Regions from separate parts of the Shewanella sp. 38A_GOM-205m genome, predicted to be linked through region 1. Evidence: riboswitches for the same ligand, from Rfam matches in the RefSeq annotation. Region 1 holds a riboswitch; the other holds the start of a gene.
The links. Region 1 has a riboswitch for cobalamin ahead of N512_RS23340 (ABC transporter ATP-binding protein). Riboswitches for the same ligand answer to the same signal wherever they lie in the genome.
Positions count from the first base shown of each region.

Region 2: it holds a riboswitch for cobalamin, as region 1 does, so the genes downstream of both, N512_RS0115330 (TonB-dependent receptor) here and N512_RS23340 (ABC transporter ATP-binding protein) in region 1, are expected to answer to the same signal.

Region 1 covers NZ_JADP01000040.1:13,752-25,600, reverse strand. The annotation lists gene cobO (cob(I)yrinic acid a,c-diamide adenosyltransferase) at 1-130, opposite strand, end outside; gene N512_RS0117990 (cobyric acid synthase) at 120-1,784, opposite strand; gene cobU (bifunctional adenosylcobinamide kinase/adenosylcobinamide-phosphate guanylyltransferase) at 1,859-2,446, opposite strand; gene N512_RS0117980 (adenosylcobinamide-GDP ribazoletransferase) at 2,443-3,219, opposite strand; gene cobT (nicotinate-nucleotide--dimethylbenzimidazole phosphoribosyltransferase) at 3,219-4,283, opposite strand; gene N512_RS0117970 (FecCD family ABC transporter permease) at 4,301-5,371, opposite strand; gene N512_RS23340 (ABC transporter ATP-binding protein) at 5,368-6,309, opposite strand; cobalamin riboswitch at 6,409-6,545, opposite strand; gene N512_RS0117960 (histidine phosphatase family protein) at 6,634-7,377, opposite strand; gene metH (methionine synthase) at 7,620-11,339, shown strand; gene N512_RS0117950 (hypothetical protein) at 11,672-11,849, shown strand, end outside.
Region 2 covers NZ_JADP01000029.1:37,713-49,561, forward strand. The annotation lists gene N512_RS0115285 (tetratricopeptide repeat-containing diguanylate cyclase) at 1-1,195, shown strand, start outside; gene N512_RS0115290 (substrate-binding periplasmic protein) at 1,219-2,040, opposite strand; gene queG (tRNA epoxyqueuosine(34) reductase QueG) at 2,167-3,345, shown strand; gene N512_RS0115300 (dodecin) at 3,354-3,557, opposite strand; gene N512_RS0115305 (hypothetical protein) at 3,696-4,022, shown strand; gene metE (5-methyltetrahydropteroyltriglutamate--homocysteine S-methyltransferase) at 4,097-6,367, opposite strand; gene N512_RS0115315 (LysR family transcriptional regulator) at 6,533-7,435, shown strand; gene N512_RS0115320 (HDOD domain-containing protein) at 7,484-8,206, opposite strand; gene N512_RS0115325 (GDSL-type esterase/lipase family protein) at 8,351-8,971, opposite strand; gene N512_RS0115330 (TonB-dependent receptor) at 9,069-11,018, opposite strand; cobalamin riboswitch at 11,111-11,303, opposite strand; gene N512_RS0115335 (DUF805 domain-containing protein) at 11,444-11,791, opposite strand.

The DNA of each region.
Region 1 (11,849 bases):
CTGTCACTACCAGGAGTATGCCCTTCTCTTCGGTGGCGGCCGCGATTTTGGCATCCACCGCCGCTTTCACTTTCTGCTGCCGCTGTTTATGACGCTCTGCCTTGATATCGGTTTGATTATTATCGGTCACCCTGGTCTTCCTCTTTGAATATGTTGATTATTTTATTGAAATCCAGATGTTGCTCCAGCACATCGGCCAAACGATCCAGCTGTTGCTGACGCTGCTGATTGATATCCACTGTGCGGCCCTGTGGCGCCGTCATCCCGGCCCAGGTGAGCAGCAGTTCACCGGCTTCTGGGCTGTCAAACAAGCCATGCAAATAACTGCCGAGAATTTGATTATCCTCCGACAGCAGGCCCTCGCTGCGGGGTGCTGTGAATTGTGTAGGCCCTGCGATTTGTGAAGGTGCTGTGGCTTTTGCAGGCTCAGTGATTTTTGCGGGCTCAGTGGCGCTGACACAGTTGGCGTCACTGCCTCGCTCATTAAGCAACAGTGGCTGGGTGCATCTGTCCGGGATCCGCGACGCTCCACAGTGGATCTCATAGCCGGAGACTGACGCCGATGATTGCCCAAGCCTCAGGGTACCGCTGACATTGAGCAGCTGTTTTTCGACTTGCAGCTCGGTAGTGAGCGGCAGATATCCCAGCCCTTGGCTGGTACCGGGCAAGTCTTCCAGTCCCAAGGGATCGGCAATGCTCTGCCCCAGCATCTGAAAGCCGCCGCAGATACCGATAAGCTTGCCGCCATAGCGCAGATGGCGAGCTATGCCCTTATCCCAGCCCTGTTGGCGGATAAAAGCCAGGTCGGCGCGCACATTCTTGCTGCCGGGCAACAGCAGGAGATCCAGCCCAGGAAGTTCGCCCTGATGGGTCGGCCCTATATAATAAAACTCGATATCCGGATGCAGCCGCAGCGGGTCAAAGTCGGTATGGTTGCTGATCCTGGGGTACACCAAGACGCCGACTCGCAGTCGCGTCCCAGTTTGAGCTGTTTCAGATTGAGCTCGTGCTGATTGAGCTGTTACCGGCTGCTCGGCAGCAGCCCCCTGAGACTGAGCAGTGGGCTGCACCAGTGCATCTTCGGCGTCCAGATGCAGGGCATCGAGGTAGGGCAATACGCCCAATACCGGCTTGCCGGTGTGAGCCTCGAGCCAATCCAGCCCGGACTGCAGCAATGAGATATCACCGCGGAAACGATTGATCACAAAGCCCTTTACCCGCGCCTGCTCACTCTCGGACAGCAGGGCCAAGGTACCGACCAGGTGGGCAAATACCCCGCCCTTGTCGATATCGGCGATGAGGATCACCGGGCAGTCCACCGCTTCGGCAAAGCCCATATTGGCAATATCGCCCTGGCGCAAATTGATTTCGGCCGGGCTACCGGCGCCTTCTACCAACAGCCAGTCAAACTCCTGCTGCAACCTGTGCCAGGATGCCAACACCGCCTGCATGGCAGCGGCTTTATAGTCACGACTCTCGGGGCCGAAAAAGGCGGCGGCTTCCAGGCTGGTCAGCGCCTTGCCCTGAATAATCACCTGCGCCTTGGTATCTGAGCTGGGTTTCAGCAATACCGGGTTGAAGTCGATTCTCGGCTCAAGACCGGCGGCCACCGCCTGCAGCGCCTGCGCCCGGCCAATTTCACCGCCATCCCGGGTGACGGCGCTGTTGAGCGCCATATTCTGCGGCTTAAAGGGCGCCACTCGCTGACCATGACGATGAAACACCCGGCAGAGTCCGGCTACCAAGGTGCTCTTACCGGCATCCGAAGTGGTGCCCTGCACCATAAGGCTGCGGCCAGGCCGGGCCAGAGTCGAAAATTCAGCTTTAAGTTCTGCGCTAATAAGGGGTACTGGGTTACTCATGCCTTGCCCCACTGATCCGGGCTTGTACCCGAAGCGCTCAAGATCGGGTAATCAGAGCTCACAGGCTTTAACGCCAGCGGTAAACCTGCGACAACCAGAGTGACTCTGTCTGCCTTGGCGGCCAGCGCCTGATTGAGCCAACCGGCCTCATCGACAAAACGCCGACTCAGCTCCCCAAGCGGCACTATGCCGGAGCCGACTTCGTTGCTCACCAGCAGCAGATCGCCGTCAAACCCGGCTACCGCCTGCAACAAGGCCGCGCGTTCGCTAGCCATATCGGCACCAAAGCAGAGCTGATTGCTGAGCCAAAGCGTCAGGCAGTCTACCAATACCGGCGCTCCAGAGCCTGAGCGCTGTACAAGCGCCTTGGCCAAATCGAGCGGCACCTCGGCCAACTGCCATTCGAGGCTGCCACCTTGGCGCGCAGTTTGATGGTGGGCGATACGCCGAGCCATCTCCTCATCGGCGGACTCGGCCGTTGCCAGATACCAGGGGCGGACATTGGCCGGGCACAAGTCGGCCAGTTGCCGCTCGGCGTAACCACTCTTGCCGCTGCGGGCACCGCCCAGAATTAGATGGATCATGCAGGGCTGCCCCCCAATGCCAGTAACAGCATATAAACCGTCAGCTCACTCACCTGCTGCGCCGCTCCCAGGGTATCGCCGGTGTAACCGCCAATCTGGCGCCGGAACCAAAACACCAGGGCCCAACGCAGTAACAACATGGTCGGCAGTAGCCAGAACAGCAGCGTGGTGGACAGCAGTGCCGTCAGCACAATTCCAGTCAGCAGCAAAATACCCAGCTCATTGAGCCCCTGCTGCTGCGCCAGAGGTTTGCTCTTGCCCTCATCGCGAACATAGGTTTCGCTAAAGATAATGCTGGCCGCCGTCACCCGGCTGACACAGTGCGCCAATACCAGGGCCAGCGCCGCCTGGTTGATGTCGTAAAGTGCCAACTCCAGCAGTAACTGGTACTTGAGCAGCAACACCAACACCAATGCCAAGGCGCCATAGCTGCCAAGGCGGCTGTCTTTCATGATTTTCAGTTTATCTTCTACCCGCCAACCACCGCCGAAACCATCGGCGGTATCGGCCAGGCCATCTTCATGAAAACCGCCGGTAACCAGCACACTGCTAATCATCGCCAGCACTATGGCAATGGAGCTTGGCAATATGCCGGCGGCCAGCAGTAACACCAAGGCGGAGATCAAGCCCACCACCACGCCCACCAGACCAAAGTAGCGGCTGGCCTTGTTGAGGCTGTCGCTGTCCACCGTCAGGGCGCTGGGCACAGGAATACGGGTGAAAAAACCTATTGCGATCAAAAATAGCCGCAGCTGCCCGAGCCAGAATCCCATCAGAACACCTCTTGGGTAGCAGGTTCTACCACCTTGTCGACCCCGGCTTCACCAAAGCTGGCCATCTGGTTGTAGAAGTTGGCTGCCGCCTGCACCAAAGGCAGCGCCAGCGCCGCGCCCGAGCCTTCGCCCAACCTGAGCCCAAGCCGCAGCAAAGGCTTGGCGGACATGGCCTCGAGCAGCAACTTGTGGCCGCGCTCTTCAGACTCATGGGCAAAAATAAGATAATCCCTCACCCCCGGCGCCAAACGCACAGCCGCCAGCGCCGCTGTCGACGCGATAAAACCGTCCACCAGCACAGGCACGCCAAATTCGGCCGCCGCCAACATGGCTCCTGTCATCTGCACTATTTCAAAGCCTCCGAGGCAGGCGAGGATACTGAGCGGCTCGGTCAGCTCGCAGTGGTGCAGCAGCAGTGCCTGCTCTATCAGCAGGCATTTGCGCTTAAGCGTCGCGGCATCTATGCCGGTGCCGCGGCCGACACATTCACTCACTGGCAGGCCGGTCAGAGCAGCCATCACGGCGGCGGCAGAAGAGGTGTTGCCTATTCCCATCTCCCCCAGCGCCAGCAGGTTGCTGCCGGCATCGATATGGCGTTTTACCAAGGTGCGCGCCATGGCAAACCCTTGATGCACAGCGCCCAGAGTCATGGCGGCGCGTTTGTGGATAGGCCCGGTACCGGCGCCCAGACGCTGCTCTGTAACCTCGGGGATCCCCAAGGGGCTGAGAATGCCGCAGTCAATCACCTCCAGCTCGAAGCCGGTCTGGCGACAAAACACATTGATGGCGGCGCCGCCGGCAACAAAGTTGAGCACCATTTGGGTGGTCACCTCGCTGGGAGCAATCGACACCCCGGCCGCGGCAATACCATGGTCGGCAGCAAACACCAGCATCACGGGGCGGCGGATGACCAACTCATCGGTGGCGGAATCGAGCTGAATGCGCCCCAATTGCAGCGCCAAAGCCTCCAACTCACCCAAAGCGCCCAGGGGTTTGGTCTTGTTGTCTATGCGGGCCTGAATCGCGTCATCCAGCGCGTGATTGATTGCTGCAACCTGGTACATCCTTCCCTCTCTTATCGTTATTGGCCGCGTTTACGCAGCACCATCAGGAAAAACAGACTGCCGATGGCCGAGGTGATCACCCCCACCGGCAGCTCTTGGGTGGGCAGTATGCTGCGAGCCAGCACATCGACCCAAACCATAAACAGGCCGCCCGCCAGTGCCGTCAGCACCATGGGGTGCTGCCCCGGCAGCAACAACCTGACAATATGAGGCACCATCAGCCCCACAAAACCTATCCCGCCGCAGTGGGCCACCAAAGTGGCGGTAATAAGCGAGCATAACAGCAACATGGAAACCCTGAGCCTTTGCACCCTGATTCCCAGAGTGTGGGCGGTTTCATCACCGGCAAGCATTGCCAGTACCTGGCGCTTGAAGGCCAGGATCACCAGCAAGGCCGCCAGCACCACCAGAGTTGGCAGTCCAAGCCCATCCCAGCTGGCACGGGCAAAACTGCCCAGGCTCCAAAACAGCAAGGAGGTGGTGGCCTGCGGGGTGGAAAAATACAAGATCAAGCTGGTGAGGGCGCTGAACATAAAGGAGATGGCGACCCCGGAGAGCAACATTCTCTCTATCTGGTTGCCGATATTCCTGCCCGCGAGCAGCAGTACCATGAGCACGGCCAAACTGGCACCGATAAAGGCTCCCAGCGGCAGCGATATCCCGGAGATGGCCGAACTCAGCCCAAGGCCGGTCGCCAGGGCGACCGAGACCACGGCGCCGAAGCTGGCGCCCGAGCTGATACCGAACAGGTAAGGATCAGCCAGCGGGTTGCGGGTCACCGCCTGCAATACATAACCCGACAATGCCAGACCGCTGCCGGCGATAAAGGCCAGCAAGATACGCGGCAGGCGCAGATCCCAGACGATACGCTCGCTGATGGCAGATGGCTCACCCACGCCCAGCAGGTGTTTGCCAATCACTCTTGCCACATCGAAGAGGCTGATATCGGCGGCGCCAAAACCGGCGGCGGCCAAGGGTGTCAATACAGTGCCGAGCAGCAACAGCAGCCAGCACCAGTAAAGTCTGGGCAAGGGCTTGAGAAACCAGCCAATAAGCGAGCGCCCCGGTGCGGCCATGGAAGTATTCATGCGCCACCTCCCACCGAGCCTGGGCGCCGGTCAGTTTCCTTGTGGGCAACACAGGTTTCGGCCGAGGCAGGCCCTGCCATTGGCTCGACTATCGCAGCGCCGTGAACCTTGCCACTGGCGAGCGCCGCCGAGCTTACAGCCTTGCCGTGACCAGGCTCTGGCGACTGATAGCCGTAAAAGTAGTGGATCAGCGGCCGTCCCAACTGCGGATGCGTCCCCACCTGGCAGCAGACACCGAAGACACCGGCAATTCTGTCTTCGGTCAATACGCTCTGGGGCGAGCCGTGGGCAATACGGCGGCCGTTATCCAGCAGCAAGAGTTCGTCACACAGGGCCGAGGCCAGATTGAGATCGTGAATCGAGGCGATCACTGTGACCCCCAGGCTGCGCACCAGCTCGAGGATCTGGATCTGATAGCGGATATCCAGATGATTGGTGGGCTCGTCCAGGATCAAAAGCTTGGGGCGCTGCACTATGGCGCGGGCAATCAAGGCCCTTTGCTTCTCTCCGCCGGAAAGCTGCGCGAAGGGCTCTGCGGCCTTGTGCTGCAACCCGACCTGCGCCAATGCCGCCTGCACCTGGGCCTTGTCGGCCGCCGATGGCATATCAAACAAACCCTTGTGGGGAGTCAGTCCCATGGCCACTAATTGAGTCAGATCCAGTGCCAACTGGGCTGGGGTATCCTGCAGCACCACGGCCACCTCTTTGGCGAAGGCTTTGGCTGACAAACTATTGATATCCTGCCCAAACAGCTGGATCTGGCCGCGGTCCGGGCGGATATAACGATAGAGGCAGCGCAGCAGGCTCGACTTCCCGGCACCATTGGGGCCTATGAGCCCGAGCATCTTGCCGCTTGGCAGCTCAAAGCCCACATCGGCCAATACGCTGTGGCCACCGGGAAGCCAGCTAAGCTGTTGCACCTTGAGTGCCAGGCTCATAACCGCCCCCCGACATTGAGCCTGTGACCGGCAGAAGGCTCAGGCTGCAGTGGAAGAATCATCTATTCGCTCCCCCGGTTTACCCGCCCGGGTTTCTGGTTTGGTTTATCAGCCTGGGCAGGTCTCCTGACTCGTCGCCAAAGACGACTCACAGTTGCGGGCACAGTCCGGGCTTTCCCGGTTCCCTGGGTTGGTTCACCTGCAAAGGTGCCAACACCCTGGCTGCTGCCGCACTTGGCGGCCATTTGGGGTTATTATCCCGGTTTTATCGCCCGGCACAATTGCCTGGCGCAATCACCGCCGGGCGTTAGGCTAAGGCCCGTACTATTGCGGCCAGTGGAGCTTGCTGAAACACTGCCATTCTTGGTCACTTTCACCGCTGGCATCACGGCTGGCATAGAGGGTTATTCTGACCCAGGCCGCATAAGGTAGCTCCAAGGCGTTGAACACTGCCGCAGGCGGCATCTGCCCCGGCAGCAAAATCTCGGCCAGTAGCAACCGGATAACCCCGCTGTGAGTCAGGATCAGTGCCGCATCGGCGCTTGCTGAAGAACCAGAATCTCCTGAAACAGAGCTTTCGGAAGAACTAACCTCTCTAGCAAGCCAGCGCTGCACCATAGTCTGCCAGCCATCCAACACCCGGCTACGAAAGGCTGGCAGCGATTCCCCGCCCGGCGGAGTATTGGCCACGGGGTCACGCCAGAAGGCTTCAGCCGCCTCGCTATGCTGCTGATAGACACTCGCCACCTTCATGCCGTCCCAGTCACCGAAGTCCAGCTCCCAGAGCCAGTCATGCTGCTGCAGCGGCGCCGGGAAATAATCAGGCATATCGGCCTTGAGCTCGGCGGCAAAGGCCTGGCAACGCTGGGCCGGGGAGCTCAGCAGCGCCAGGCGTTCGGGCTGGCTCGGTAACTGCTCCAGCGCACTACTGATAGCCCGCCAGCTGCGCCACATCTGCGCTTTGCCCTCATCGCTCAGGGCCACATCACTGCGGCCGCGGATAATCTCGCCGCCTTCACATTCGCCGTGCCGCAGCAGATAGATATTCAGTTGCCTATGTTCAGCCACACACTTCTCCCGTCAGAGTCCCGGTGGTTACCGGGCCAATTTAACCTTGCCGCAGACCGCCGGAATCCGTATATTATGGACGTCTATACGTATAAATGTCCAAAATAACTTTCCGCGCCCACACACGCCTTTGGCTATCATGCCAGATAGTGCCCCGGGCGTCAGGTCGGCAGAGATGATGTCGCGGATGCCAAGCGCCGCGAATGTAAAACAGCAATAAGACAGGTATGAAAGGTAACCCTATGGCGACTTCCCAGCACTCCCCTAGCCAGACAGAGCTCAAGCTCAAACAGACCCTCGAAGAGCGGATCCTGATTTTAGATGGCGCCATGGGCACCATGATCCAGGACTACAAGCTGGAAGAAGCCGATTACCGCGGCGAGCGCTTCAAAGATTGGCATTGCGATGTCAAAGGCAACAATGATCTGCTGGTACTGACCCAGAGCGAGATCATCAAGACCATTCACAGGGAATACCTGCTGGCCGGTGCCGACATCATAGAAACCAACACCTTCAACGCCACCACCATTGCCATGGCCGACTACGAGATGCAGAGCCTGGCGGCGGAGATCAATTACCAAGGCGCCAGAATAGCCCGAGAAGTGGCCGATGAAGTGGCCGCCACCAGCGGTATTCCCCGCTATGTGGCCGGGGTGCTCGGCCCCACCAACCGCACCTGTTCCATCAGCCCGGATGTGAATGACCCCGGCTTTCGCAACATACATTTCGACGATCTTGTATTGGCCTACAGCGAATCCACCGAGGCGCTGATCGCCGGTGGCGCCGACATCATCCTGGTGGAAACCATCTTCGATACCCTCAATGCCAAAGCGGCGCTGTTTGCCATCGAAAATGTGTTCGAGAAACTGCAGCAAAGGTTGCCGGTGATGATTTCCGGCACCATTACCGATGCCTCGGGCCGCACCCTGACAGGGCAAACCACAGAGGCCTTTTACCATTCTCTCAGACATATCAAGCCGCTGAGCATAGGCCTCAACTGCGCCCTGGGCCCGAAAGAACTGCGGCCCTATGTCGAGGAGCTTTCCCGTATCAGCGAGTGCTTTGTCTCGGCGCACCCCAATGCCGGTCTGCCCAATGAATTCGGCGGCTATGACGAGACTCCAGCGGAGATGGCAAGCGTGATAGGCCCCTGGGCCGAAGAGGGGCTGCTCAATATTGTCGGCGGCTGCTGCGGCACCACGCCTGCGCATATCAAGGCGATTTCTGAAGCCGTTAGCCTTCATGCACCAAGGCCGCTGCCTGAGCTGCCGGTGGCATGTCGCCTCTCCGGACTGGAACCCCTGACCATAGATGCAAGCAGCCTGTTTGTGAATGTGGGCGAGCGAACCAATGTCACCGGCTCGGCCAGGTTTCTCAAGTTAATCAAAGAAGGCCAGTACGAAACCGCGCTGGAGGTGGCCCGTGACCAGGTAGAAAACGGCGCCCAGATCATAGATATCAACATGGATGAGGGCATGCTCGACGGGGTCGAGATGATGCAGAAATTCCTCAACCTTATCGCCTCAGAGCCGGATATCAGCAAGGTGCCTGTGATGATAGACTCCTCCAAGTGGGAGGTGATTGAGGCCGGGCTCAAGTGCATTCAGGGCAAGGGAATAGTCAACTCCATCTCCCTCAAAGAGGGCGAGGCCAAGTTTATTGAACAGGCCAAACTGGTGAAGCGCTACGGCGCCGCCGCCATCATCATGGCCTTCGATGAACAGGGCCAGGCCGACACCCGGGAGCGCAAAACAGAGATCTGTACCCGCGCCTACCGGGTGCTGGTGGATAAGGTGGGCTTCCCGCCGGAAGATATTATCTTCGACCCCAATATCTTCGCCATCGCCACCGGCATAGAAGAGCACGATAACTATGCGGTGGACTTTATCGGCGCCATTGAAGATATCAAGGCCAACCTGCCCCATGCTATGATTTCCGGCGGGGTGTCCAACGTTTCTTTCTCCTTCCGCGGCAACAACCCGGTGCGGGAAGCCATTCATGCCGTATTCCTCTATCACGCCATCAAGGCGGGGATGGATATGGGCATAGTCAACGCCGGTCAGTTGGCCATCTATGACGATATCGACCCTGAGCTTAAGCAGAAGGTAGAGGCCGTGGTGCTCAACCTGCCCTGCCCGGTTGCCGACTCAAGTAACACAGAGCAGTTGCTCGAGGTCGCCGAGAAGTATCGCGGTGGCCCGGGCGGCGCAGGCAAGAAAGAAGATCTCGAATGGCGCAAGTTGCCGGTCAACAAACGCCTGGAACACGCGCTGGTGAAAGGGATCACCGAATACATAGACGCCGACACAGAAGAAGCGCGCCTGCAGGCCAAGCGGCCGCTGGATGTGATTGAAGGCCCGCTGATGGACGGTATGAACGTGGTGGGCGATCTCTTTGGCGCCGGTAAGATGTTTTTGCCGCAAGTGGTCAAGTCCGCCCGGGTGATGAAAAAAGCGGTCGCCTATCTCAACCCCTATATCGAAGCCGAAAAAGTAGAAGGCCAGAGCAACGGCAAGGTGCTGATGGTCACGGTCAAGGGCGATGTTCACGACATAGGCAAGAACATAGTCGGGGTGGTGCTGGCCTGTAACGGCTACGAAGTGATAGATCTCGGTGTCATGGTGCCGGTGGAGAAAATCATCGAAGTTGCCAAGGCCGAGAAGGTCGACATCATAGGCATGTCCGGGCTCATTACCCCGAGCCTGGATGAGATGGTGCACAACGTTAAAACCTTCGAGCGCGAAGGTCTGACCCTGCCGGCGATTATCGGTGGTGCCACCTGCTCCAAGATCCATACCGCAGTGAAGATAGCGCCTCATTATCCCCATGGCGCCATCTATATTGCCGATGCCTCGCGCGCCGTGCCCATGGTCAGCAAGCTCATCAACAATGAAACCCGCCAGGCCACCATAGACGAAACCTATCGCGAATATGAAATGATGCGCCAAAAGCGTCTGTCGCAGACCAAGCGCAAGCAGATAGTGCCCTTGCAGGTAGCACGGGATAACCGCTGCAGCCACGACTGGGCCAACTATCAAGCGGTGAAGCCCAACACCCCGGGGATCCAGGTGTTTGACGACTATCCGCTGGAGGACTTGCTCGATCGCATCGACTGGACGCCGTTTTTCCGCGCCTGGGAGTTGCACGGTCATTTCCCGCAAATACTGGATGATGAAGTCGTTGGTACTGAGGCCCGTAAAGTCTATGCCGACGGCAAGGCGATGCTGGAGCAAATCATCCAAGAGAAGTGGCTCACCGCCAAGGGCGTTATCGGCCTCTTTCCCGCCAACAGCGTCAACTTCGATGATATCGAGATCTACACAGATGACTCTCGCAGCCAAGTGTTGCTGACCACCCATCATCTACGGATGCAGCTGGAGCGGGTGGGCAACCACAACTTCTGTCTCTCTGACTTTGTTGCTCCCAAAGAGAGCGGCGTGGCCGACTATATGGGGGGATTTGCGGTCACCGCCGGCCATGGCATCGACGCCCATATTGCCCGTTTCGAGGCGGCCCACGATGACTACAGCGCCATCATGCTCAAGTGTCTGGCCGACCGCCTGGCCGAAGCCTTCGCCGAGCGGATGCACGAGCGAGTGCGTAAGGAATTCTGGGGTTATGCCAGCGAAGAAAACCTGGATAACGAGGCGCTTATTCGTGAAAAGTACAAAGGCATACGCCCGGCTCCCGGCTACCCAGCCTGCCCGGACCACACGGAAAAAGGCCTGCTTTGGCAGCTTCTTAAGCCAGACGAGTGTATCGACCTCAAGATTACCGAGAGCTTTGCCATGTACCCCACGGCGGCGGTCAGCGGCTGGTACTTTGCGCACCCGCAATCACGCTATTTTGGAGTAAGCAACATAGGCCGAGATCAGGTGGAAGACTACGCCCGCCGCAAAGGGATGACAGTGGCCGAAGCCGAGAAGTGGCTGGCCCCGGTATTGGATTATGATCCTGAGTAAAAGAGGCCAGCAAATAGTCTTTTAGCGTACCTCCATACCCAGGAATAAGGCTTACCTTGGCTTATTCCTGGGTCTATACCTCAGCCACATCACCTCATACTAATGCCAGTTTCATAAAGTATATTTTTCTCAGCTAACTTCCTATTGGGTTAGATGGTCAAACATCCCACGCCATCCAATAGATCAAAAAATCAACCAAATAAAAACAATTAAATTACAATTGATGCTGAGCAATTTTTAATCTGTCTTGGATTAATAAAATCGTCTCTCGTAAGGTGTCGATTTTATTGCCCAGTGAGCGTTACCTTTAACCATCACAACAGGGAAGAACTATGAAACTACATTGGGGAATACTTGCACTGGCCGTATTCAATGCGCCATTAGTCTTCGCAGGGCAAGAGATAGATACAAATGGTGCGACTCAAACACAACTTTGTTTCGACAAACTAGCTACAGCAACACAGAAACTGGAATTCGAAGATACGGCACCAGAGGTAAAACAATGCTTCA
Region 2 (11,849 bases), on a different contig from region 1:
AGAGCAGGCCTATATTATCAATGGCGAAATGGCCATCGCTCTCGAAGAACTGGGTGATTTTGAAGGCGCCGTGGCCAAGTTCCAACAGTCATACGACTATCTCAAGCAGCAAGGAGTCACGGTGGAAGCCGCGGGAGTCTCGGTCAATATGGCCGGCTCCCTGTTGAAGCTCGGCAGAGTCGAAGACGCCAAACAGGCGCTGGAGCGTGCCAGGCCATTTGTGACTGAGCAGATGGGTGGCTTCTACAGCTTTATGCAACTCTACAGCGCCGATGTACTGTTGCGCCAAGGCCAGGCTGAACAGGCGATGGCGCCCTTGATCAAGGCCGAAAAAAGTTTCAGGAATATCAACAATGATCGCGGCTTGGCCGAACTCTACCTGCTTAAGAGTGAAGTATTTGCCGCCCAGGGGCTATGGCAGGAATCGCTCAAAGTGCTCAGGCTGTATATCGCCCTGCACCACGAACTGGATAACAAACTGCAATCTTACCGCACCACAGAGATGCGTACCCGCTTCAATGCCGATCGCATGGCAAAAGAAAACCAACGCCTGCTGGAAAGCGAACGCCTGAAAGAGCAAGAGGTGCAAATACTGCAGCAAAACCGTCTGTTGCAGTTGGCTGTGCTGGTTCTGGCCAGCATCATTATCATAATCACTGCGGTGATGGCCTTTAAGCAGACCAGTAAATCACGCAAATTCCAGAAGATAGCCCATACGGATCACCTCACCCAATTGGCGAACCGGCGTTATACCTATCACAAGGGTGAAGCTATGTTCAATCAGGCGCGAGATAGCGGCACGCCTTTTTCACTTGTGTTGTTTGATGCCGATAACTTCAAGGATATCAATGATCAGTTTGGTCACGATGGTGGCGATAAGGTCTTACAACATCTGGCAAGCCTGAGCCAAACCCTTATCCGCGAACAAGATCTGCTGGGGCGGATTGGCGGTGAAGAGTTTCTGCTGTTGTTGCCGGAAACAGCCCATGAAGAGTGCCTGAAAATCGCCGAGCGTCTGCGCCAAACCATAGCCGAATCACGCCCGGAAGGGCTAGTCGGTGAGCCCAGAGTGACTATAAGTGCCGGGGTAGCGACTCTGGGTGAGGAACTGCAGTTCTCCGAGCTGTTGAAACAGGCCGATGATGCCCTCTATTGCGCCAAGAAACGAGGTCGTAACCGGGTCGAAACCGCCTGAATGAGCACAGTGGTTATTGCAGATCATTGAACGCGCCAGAGCACTTCCGCCTGACGTAAAGAGGGCTCGGCACCAAACCACTTTTGATAGAGCGCGTCAAATTCGCCCGTTTTCTGCAATGCCAATAGCGCCTTGTGCCAGGCTTCGACCCGTTCAGGAGCCGTACCGCCGGAGAACGCCAAATAGAGGCGCAAGTGCGCCAGTTCCAATACGGGGCGCACCGCCGCCGGTGTTTGGCCCAATTGCCGCAAGACGCCCTGAACCGCGATATCCGCCTGACACCAATAACGCACCCGCTTATGCAACAACTGCCTGGCCGAATACTGAGGAAAACCTGAGATCAGCAACTGCTCATCCGGAACGGACTTCAACAAGATCTGCGCCGGGGAGTTGCGGTAAAGGGCAATATTACCCGCCGCTACCGCCTGTGACAGGTCTGCCGGGGTAAAATCATCATCCATGCGGGCATAGAGCTGAATGCGGGTTTCGGCAATCGGGCCAACAAAATCAAATTCCTGCCGCCGCTGTTCATTAATGGAAGTGGCAAACAGCAAGACGTTAGGCTCCTGGTTTGCGATATTCATCGCCCTGGCCCAAGGCAATACTTCTATCACAGGCTCTTTGTCAGAGGCAGCCACCTGATGGTGCAAGGCCCTCACCAGGGCCACCGCATAACCATCAACGCGACCATGGCGCTCATAGCTCATGGGAGGCCAGGTTTCGGTCAGCAGCCTGAGTGCGGGCGGCTCGGCCTCAGTAGGCTCGTTACCGGCCAAAGCCAAGTTGGCAAAGCTACAACAGAACACTATCACGCAGCCCCTGAGCAAGGTTTCGATTCCCGGCATATACTCTCCCCCCCTCAATTTCTTCAAGCATAGCACCGACAACAGTCGAAATCGCAGTTTACGGCAACTGTGAGCAATTCTGCTTTACTGATATAATCATGGCTTTTCCCCGGTCAGCCTCTGTTCATGTCAGCTCCTCAACCACAATTTGATCCCGGTATGCTTGGCAAGCTTGCCCGCGACATAAAAGCCTGGGGCAAAGAGCTGGGTTTTGCTCAAGTGGGAATAACGGATACAGATCTCAGCCGCGAAGAGCCCAGGCTACAGGCCTGGCTCGATAAGGGCTATCACGGTGAGATGGGCTATATGGCCAGCCACGGTATGATGCGGGCCCGCCCGGCCGAGCTGCATCCCGGCACTTTGAGAGTTATCTCAGTACGGATGGACTACTTACCGCCACAAGCCGGGTTTGCCCTCAATCTCAAAGACCCTAACCTTGGCTATATCTCCCGTTATGCCGGCGGCCGCGACTATCACAAGCTGATGCGTAATCGCTTGAAAAAGTTGGGCGAGCGCATAGATGAAGCGCTCAAAGCCCTGCAACTTGAAGGCAGTGGCTTTCGGCCCTTCGTCGACTCGGCTCCCATTCTGGAACGGCCGCTGGCAGAAAAGGCCGGGATCGGCTGGACAGGTAAACACTCACTGATCCTCAACCATGAGGCCGGCAGTTGGTTTTTCCTCGGAGAGCTGCTGGTGAACCTGCCGCTGCCCATGGATGTCGCCACAGCCGAAGGCTGCAACACCTGCGTTGCCTGCATCACAAGTTGCCCAACCGGCGCCATAGTCGAGCCTTATGTAGTCGATGGGCGCCGCTGTATCTCCTACCTCACCATAGAACTGGCCGGCAGCATTCCACTGGAGTTTCGGCCACTGCTCGGCAATCGCATCTACGGCTGTGATGACTGCCAGCTGGTATGCCCCATCAACCGCGCCGCGCCTTTGACCGCAGAGACTGACTTTCATCTAAGGCCACAATTGAAGCAACCCAAACTGCTGGAGCTGTTTGCCTGGAGCGAGACCGAGTTTTTGAAAAACACCGAAGGCAGCGCCATTCGTCGCATAGGCCATGAACGCTGGCTGCGCAATATTGCGGTGGCACTGGGCAATGCCCCCGGCAGTGAAACCATAGTTGCCGCCTTGCAGGAGCGACTGACAGATGCCTCAGAACTGGTCGCAGAACACATAGAGTGGGCACTGGCGCAGCAGGCAGAAAAACTCAGCGCCAACGACACAGCGCCTATTCCCGCCCGCAAGACGGGGCGCCTGATCCGGATAGTGGAAAAAGGCCTGCCAAGGGACGCCTGAACTCAGGCCTAATCCAGGGTAAAACCCACCTTGATGGTGACCTGCCAATGAGCAATAACACCGGCCTCCAGATGTCCGCGGGTATCTATCACCTCAAACCAACGCAAATTATGCAGCGACTGACTGGCCGCCGCGATGGCATTCTTGACCGCTTCGTCCGAGCTGATGGGGGATGAACCTGTCAGTTCTATTATCTTGTACACATGGCTCATAAGGCTTCTCCTGATAGTTATCTGTGTCCAGCACAGGTTCGTGACCTGAGTATAGACAGAAATGGTCGATGGCATATTTCCCTTGGTTTCTGTATATTTCTCAGTTGGATAACCATAGGAAGAAATCAAGGGATTGCTATGCAATTAAAACATTCAGGTCTGGGGATCGCCTCGTTTGCCACCAGCATATTTAGTGGGATAGCCCTGTTTATCACTTTTATTGTTGCAGGAGCCCTGGAGGCGACAACACCGGGCGGCCTGGATGAAAATTCGATGGAAGCCATTCTTGTGGGCCTGATGATCATCTTTATGATGCTGGTCTGCCTGGTGTCTTTGGGATTGGGCATTGGCGGCCTGGTACAAAAAGACCGCCAGAAAATCTTCGCCATTTTGGGCACCACTTTTTCAGGCTTGATCATTCTGGGTACGGTTGGCCTGATAGCGCTGGGCATGAGCATGGGCTGAACCTTTCCCGCGTTGGAGTCAATCAACATCAGGGGCGCAGTGCGCCCCTGACTGTTATTAACCACAGAATTTTATCACCCGAGTCGACGTCGCAACTCCCTGGTGGCATCAACCATGTTCTTCAAAGCCGGTTCGACTTCTTCCCAGTTACGGGTCTTCAAGCCGCAATCCGGGTTGACCCAGAGCTGGCGCACAGGAATTTTCTGCGCCGCCTTTTCAATCAGGCTTACCATGGCTTCCACTGTTGGAATATTGGGGGAGTGAATATCATAAACCCCGGGGCCGATTTCATTGGGATAGTCAAAGTCTTCGAAGGCATTCAACAACTCCATCCGTGAGCGCGATGTTTCTATGGTGATCACATCGGCATCCATGGCGGCAATTGCCGCAATAGTGTCGTTGAATTCGCTGTAGCACATATGGGTATGAATTTGGGTCTCGTCTCTGACACCGGCGGCGCTGAGCTTAAAGGCGGCCACCGCCCAATCGAGATAATGGGCCCAATCGCTGCATTTGAGCGGCAAGCCTTCCCGAAAAGCCGGCTCATCAATCTGAATAATACCTATACCCGCCCGCTCCAATGCCACCACTTCATCACGTATCGCCAGGGCCAACTGAGTCGCTATCTGCTCGCGGCTGATATCCTCGCGGGCAAAGGACCAATGCAATATGGTCACAGGCCCGGTCAGCATGCCTTTCACCGGTCTGTCGGTGAGACTCTGGGCATATTCGGCCCAGTCGACTGTCATCGCCTTGGGACGGGTCACATCGGCGTAGATCAGCGGCGGCTTGACACAGCGGGAACCATAGCTCTGCACCCAGCCCTGTTTGGTAAAACCAACGCCATCTAGCTGTTCACCAAAGTATTCCACCATGTCGTTGCGCTCGGCTTCACCGTGTACCAACACATCTATCCCCAGCTTGAGCTGACGTTCTATGGTATCCCGGGTCACCTGTTGCAGCTGCTCTGTGTACACTGCATCGTCCAACTCACCCTTGCGCCAGCGGCTACGCAGGTTACGAATGGCTGCCGTCTGCGGGAATGAACCTATGGTAGTCGTCGGCAACAAAGGCAGCTTGAACCTGGCCTGCTGGGCTTGTCTGCGCACCTCAAACTCATGGTTTCGGTTGTAATCGGTTGCGCTCAGGGCATCGATTCTGGCACTGAGCTGTTGATTACGCCCCTGCGCCCTGGCCGCGCGCCGACTCCGGCAACGGGCGACCACGGCTTTGGCATTTTCAGTCTCAGGCGCCTCCAAAAGCGCCTTGAGCTCCTGCAACTCGGTGAGTTTTTGCCTGGCAAAAGCCAGCAGACTTTTAAGCTCGGGCGCCAGTGCGGTCTCCACCTCGAGATCCACCGGGGTATGCAACAGGGAGCAGGAAGTGGCGAGCCAGAGCCTGTCTCCCAGATCACGCGCCAGTGGCGCCAACTGCTCGGCCACAAGATCCAGATCGGCGGCCCAGACGTTACGGCCGTTGATCACCCCAACCGACAATACCTGCTCTGGCGCCAGTGCATCGACAGAGGCCTGCAACTGCTCGGGCGCAGTGACCAGATCCAGGTGAATACCCGCCACCGGCAGTGCCGACAACAGACTTTGATGGTGGGCTACAGTGCCGTAATAGGTTGCCAGCAACAGCTTGAGCGGCGCCGACTTGAGCACGCCGTAGGCCTGATTGAAGGCCTGCTGCCAGTTGTCATCCAGCTCAAGTGCCAGCGCAGGTTCATCCAATTGCACCCATTCAACACCCTGGGCGGCAAATCGGGCCAGAATGGCTTGATAACATTCCAGCAGCGCCGGCAGCAGTGTCAAACGGTCAAACTCTGAGCCCACTGTCTTGGACAGATACAGGAAAGTGACCGGCCCCAAGAGTACCGGCTTGGCAGTGTGACCCAGCGCCTGAGCCTCGGTCACCTCTTCAAACAACTGTTCCCAGGCGATATCGAAGCGTTGATCTTCGCTGAGCTCAGGCACCAGATAATGATAGTTGGTGTTGAAGTACTTGGTCATTTCAGACGCCGGCGCATGCTTGCCGCTGGGCGCTCGGCCACGGGCAATCCGGAACAGGGTATCGAGATTGACAGCGCCGCCGTCACGGTGACGCTCGGGGATGACCCCCAGAGTCGCACTCAGGGTCAGCACCTGATCATAGTAAGCAAAGTCACCGACCGGCAACTGCGCCACCCCGGCGTCGGCCTGCCACTGCCAGTGGGTACGCCTAAGCTCCCTGGCAACACTCTCTAATTCGGCCACGCTGGACTCACCGCGCCAATATTTCTCCAAAGCAAACTTGAGTTCACGTCGACGTCCGATACGGGGAAAGCCAAGACTATTTAATTGCATAATGTATACCATCCTTTATAAACTGTGCAGCAAGTGACTGGCGACGCCGAAACACAACAAATCAAACCGGGCGTCTGGACGTCTAGAAGTTTATTGTGCTAGTCTCAGCACAGGCAACCGAATTGAATTCAAGGGCAACATGAGCGGCATTCATGTGGAGAGGAAATGATAGAACTGAGACACCTTCGTACTCTGATAGCACTGAAAGAAAGTGGCAGTCTGGCCGGCGCGGCGAAGAAACGTTTTGTCACCCAGTCGGCGCTGTCGCACCAGATTAAAGAGTTGGAGACCCGGATTAACTCCCAGGTATTTGTTCGCAAAAGCAAACCTCTGACTTTCACGCTTGAGGGCAGTCGCCTGCTGACCCTGGCGGAAGAGATACTGCCCCGGGTACAGGAAACCGAATTTGTGCTCAAACGCGGTCTATCTGGAAGCAGCGGTCCCTTGAAGGTGGGTATTGAGTGTCACAGCTGTTTTCGCTGGCTGATGCCTGTGATGGAAGCCTTTCATCAGTCTTATCCGGATGCCAATCTGGATCTCTCCAGCCGCCATCTGTTCGACTCTCTCAATGCGCTGGAAACCGGTGAGCTGGATATAGTGCTGACCTCAGATCCTGTGCCCGGTCATGCCCTTGCCTATCAGCATCTGTTTGATTTTGAAGTGAGACTGGTGATGGCCAAAGATCACCCTCTGGCAGGCAACAGCTATATTTTGCCGCAACAACTGGCCAGGGAACCTATTATCAGTTATCCGGTACCGCTGGAAAGGCTGGATATTTTCCGTCACTTCCTCGAGCCGGCCGGAGTGGTGCCCGGCCCACAAAAACGCTGTGATCTCACCAATGTGTTGCTGCAACGCATCGCCTGTAAAGAAGGGGTTGCTGCCTTGCCCAACTGGTCACTGACCGAAGCCCAGGGCTTGAGCCTGACCTCGGTGAAACTGGGGCAAGAAGGCCTGAAACGGCCGCTGTTCGGTGCCTACCGCCGCGACAGCAGCAATAGAGTGCAGCTGCAAAGGCTGCTGGAATTAATTGCCAAAGAGGGATTACAGCGTCAGGACAGACACTGACTGAGCGGCTGCCACCGTCCCTGAAAGTCGGCGGCAGTCACAAAGCATTTAGAGAGGATTCAGCAGCAGACCGCGCTGGGACAGTACCCTTCTCAGTACCAGTCCGGGTGAATTGGGATCCCGGGTCTGTCTCAGGTTATGGGCGACCATAAACTCGCTTTGCAGCTCATCATCCAACCCCAGAGATTCAAAAGCTTCCACCGTCAGCGTCTGCTGCTGGGTCTCTATCAGGGTCTTGATAATGCCCAGCGGGAAGCACTGCTCGGCTTCGGCGTTGAGATAGGCAAACGCCGTCAGGGCAATAATCTGACCAAAGACGCTGAACAGTGCCAGAGTCTGCACTTCATCCGCGTCTATCTGCACCCCTTGCATCTGATGCAAGCTGTCCACAGACTCGGTCGCCACGGACTCGGTCAGGCGCCAATAGCCAAGTACCAGTTTACGGTATGGCTGCGGCAGTTCATCGAGCCGCTCTTTGAGATAAAAGCTAAAGGCATAACGGTAGATATTGACCTGTCCCAGACGCACCAATGCATCCTTGAGGCTGCGGTTTGGCTGAACGGAAGGAGAGAGCGCGTTATTGCTGCGCCACAGCAGATGAGCTGCCAGAGCGGGATCGGTCGCGACAATATCGATCACATTGCGAATATCGCCATCAGCAATAATGGCCTTCTTAAGCGGGATCAGGATGCCGCGGCGCCCTATCACCTGCTCTTCGTTGGCAATAATGGCACGCACTTGAGTAAAAACCTGCTGCTCAAGATCTGTCATGTGATTCTTTAAACCTGTTGTTATTTATTATGGAGGCACTATTGCCATTTATTATGGCAGAGAATTTACCCATAAAACGCCCACCAGGGTCAAGTTGAATCGATAATTAGCCCGGTTTTTGCCAAACAGAATCAAAAAGTAGCATCAAAAAGCGCCCGCCTCCTGCAGCCTGGTAAAGATGACTTGTGCCAAACGCGAATACCCCTGTTGATTGAGATGCACAGTATCGGACTTGAGCTCGTTTGAACGCAGCAGCTCGGACAGAGTCTGTTCCAGCAAGATGGCGCCGTGCTTGTCGGCCAGTTCGGCATACAAAGGCAGGGGGGACAGCAGCAGGCTCTTTTGCGGCACAGCCAGCAGCACTACCGGAATTTGCCGGGCTTTGGCCTCAAGTAACATGGCCTCAATGTTTTGCGCCAATTGCACCTGGCTACGACCGCGGAGAATATCGTTACCGCCTTCGAGCAAAATAAGCAGATCCGGCTTGGTTTCATCCAGCAGTGCCGGCAAACGCTCAAGCCCGGCAGCAGATTGCTCACCGGAAATCCCGGCGTTGATCACCTCACAACGGCACAACTCGGCCAGACGGCTGGGATAATCCTGCCCGGCCTTGGCACCAACGCCTTGGGTCAGGCTGTCACCGAAGGCCAGCAGTTTGCCATTGCTGCCGATATATGCCAGCTTGGGCTCGGAGCAAGCCAGCAAAAGCAGCGACAACAGGGCTATGGCCACGCCTCTCAAACCATATCTAAAATCAGCTTTCATATTTCGACTCTTGCCTCCTTGTCGGTGAGTACTTTCCAACTAAAACAGATAGAAATACGGGCAGAAAAAAGCCGGGAACCCCCGGCTTTCTATGCTATCAGAAGCGATAGCTGACGCTGAATCTCAGCGCCCGGCCGCTACCCGAGTAATAACCATCGCCCCAGGTACTGAAATAACCTGAGCTGGCGTATTGCTTGTCAAACAGGTTGTCGACCCTCAGGCTGGCAAGCCAGGCATCTCGGCTGTAGTTGAGGGCGATATTCCCCAGCCAATAGCTGTCCAGTTTATCGTGCTGGTTGCCATTGTCACCCTCCATATATCTGTCACCCAGATACTGACCCTCGACAAACAGCTGCCAGTGCTGACCAAAGTCCACACTGGTGTAGATACGCCCGGAATGCTCGGCCACCCAGGAGAGAGATTTGCCTTTGTTGGCGCCTTCAGTAAATTCGGCATCGATATAGTTGTACTCAAGTCCCAACTGCAGCATTTCATTGAGCTGCCAGTCCCAGTCGAGGCTGGCGCCATAACGGCGGGAAGCATCGGCGTTGACGTTGGCGCCGGGGAAAGCACCGCCGATAGGCATATCAGCACTGGGGTCAAAGACAATTTCATCTTCCAGCGACAGTCGGTACAGGTTCAGACGCAGGCTCTGGTTGCTCAAGGTCCAATCCCAGCCGGCTTCAATGGAACGGCCGGTCTGCGGCTTGAGGCCGACGACTGTTGGCGGCGTATAAGCTTGCTCATCGACCTTGGCGAAACGGAAACTCTCATCACCGCGAAGATAGAATCTGTGGCCTTCCAGCGGCCGATAGTTGAGCCCCAACTCGAGCGCGTGAGCGTCTTCATCCAAATCTATGCCATTGGGGTAAATCTGACCGTCCTTGAGTTCATCCTTGACCTTGGCATAGCGCCCGCCCACCACATAGCTCAGGCTGTTGGTCAGCGGCACATTGGCCTGTAGATAGGTGCTGGTCATGGTTTGGGTATTGCTGCGCTGCATATAACTGAGATCGAACTCGGTTTCACCCCGTTGAATATCGGCGCCTATGACTATGCTCAGCTCACCGTTGCGGGTCTGATAACGCCCCAGCGCCTTGGGATTGAATTCCAACAGCGAGCGCTCGTTACGACCTGGGCTACCATAGCTGACACTGGACACCAGAGTATCGCTGTAGTTGAGGTCCGCAGCCAGGGCCCAGTTGGCGTGCACCTGGCGCTGGAGATGAGCACGCCAGGCAGAAGTCATCTCATGGTTGTAATCACCCGGCGTCGATGTCGCCTGGCGTGGGTCGGCTTCAAACTGAGCCAGGGTCAGTGAGCCTGGAGTCTGGCGCTTGTTATCGTAGTAACTGCCTTCGACAAAGAAGTTGGTCAACTCTGAATCATATTGCAGACGCCCCAGCACAGAACCGGTTTCGTTGGCATTGTTTCTACGGTAGTTGTCGCTCTCGTTGTAAGCAGCAGCCAAATAGTAACGCCAGTTGTCATTGATGGCGCCGGACAGATCCCCACGGCCTTCGTAGGTGTCAAAACTGCCACCTGAGAGGGTCAGGTTGCCACCGCTGGCACTGGGCGCCTTGGTGATAATATTGATCACTCCGCCGACTGCCTGATCACCATAGAGCACCCCGGCGCTGCCGGAAAGGATCTCTACCCTTTCAATCTGATTGACCGCAATGGCACTCAGGCTGGGGGCGGCAATATCGATATTGTTGAGTCGGCGACCATCTATCAGTATCAGGGTGTTATTCACCGCTTGGCTGGAAGAGAAACCGCGCATCGCCAGCACAGGCCCTGAGTTATTGTCCGATATTTGAATGCCACTGCGGCCACGCAGCAACTCGCTCAGATTACTGGCACCGCTTTGCTGAATATCGGCGGCATCTATGACCACCACATTGGCGGCAATATTGAGCGGCGTGTCATCCTGACGGCCAATGACCACCAGCTGTTCATCCACGGCCTGGGTTGTAGCACTCGCCATGACGGGAACTGAGGTAAATGCACCGCAGAGCAGCGCGAGATGATTTAGTTTGAAACCCATTTTCCTTTGACTCCTGAAAGGGAAACGGGGCAAGAGTGCCACGGCAGGGAGAGCCCCTTGGCTGCCGCATTTCGAGATCTGCCCACCGAAATCATCGAAATACCTCCAGGGCCGGTCTCCGGACTTTGGCTATGCGGTTGACCGCGCAAGACCCGGCTTTTATGACGCCACTTGGGCGCGCCTGTCTCTCACCATTTACCGTTGCGGGGGCAGTGCCGGATTCTCACCGGCTTCCCGATTATCCCCGGTCTTTCATTCCGGGGCACCACGAGAGGTTGACTGAAATACTGTGCTGTCATTCCCGGCCTAGCCGAGAGCGGGCATTATAGACGTCTATATGGATGAATGTCTAATTTTGACGACGACTGACCGCCGCAGATTTACCCTAAAAACAAAAAGGGAGCCGAGGCTCCCTTTCCATTATCTTAACCCAGCTCTTTGGGGTTACTGCCAAAGCGGTTGTCACCCACTTCGCTGTCCTGGCAGTAGAAGACCAGCAACACTATCCAACCTATGATAGGGATAAATGCCAACAACTGCCACCAACCACTGCGGTCAGTGTCGTGCAGACGACGCGCGGCAACTGCAATAGAGGGCAACAATAGGCCCAAAGAATAAATCAGCCCCAGCACTGTGGTACCCAGCGCATAGTCAATAGCACTGACAACCAAGCTGAAAATGATATAGAACAGAGTGAACATCCAGTATTCTGTCCGACGGGCCCGACCGGTAAAGTCGGCGTATTTTTTGATGGCTCCGATGAAATGTTCCATGTTTTCTCCCAATAACAGATCCAAGATCCGATAACGCCGCGCCAATTATTGAATGGCT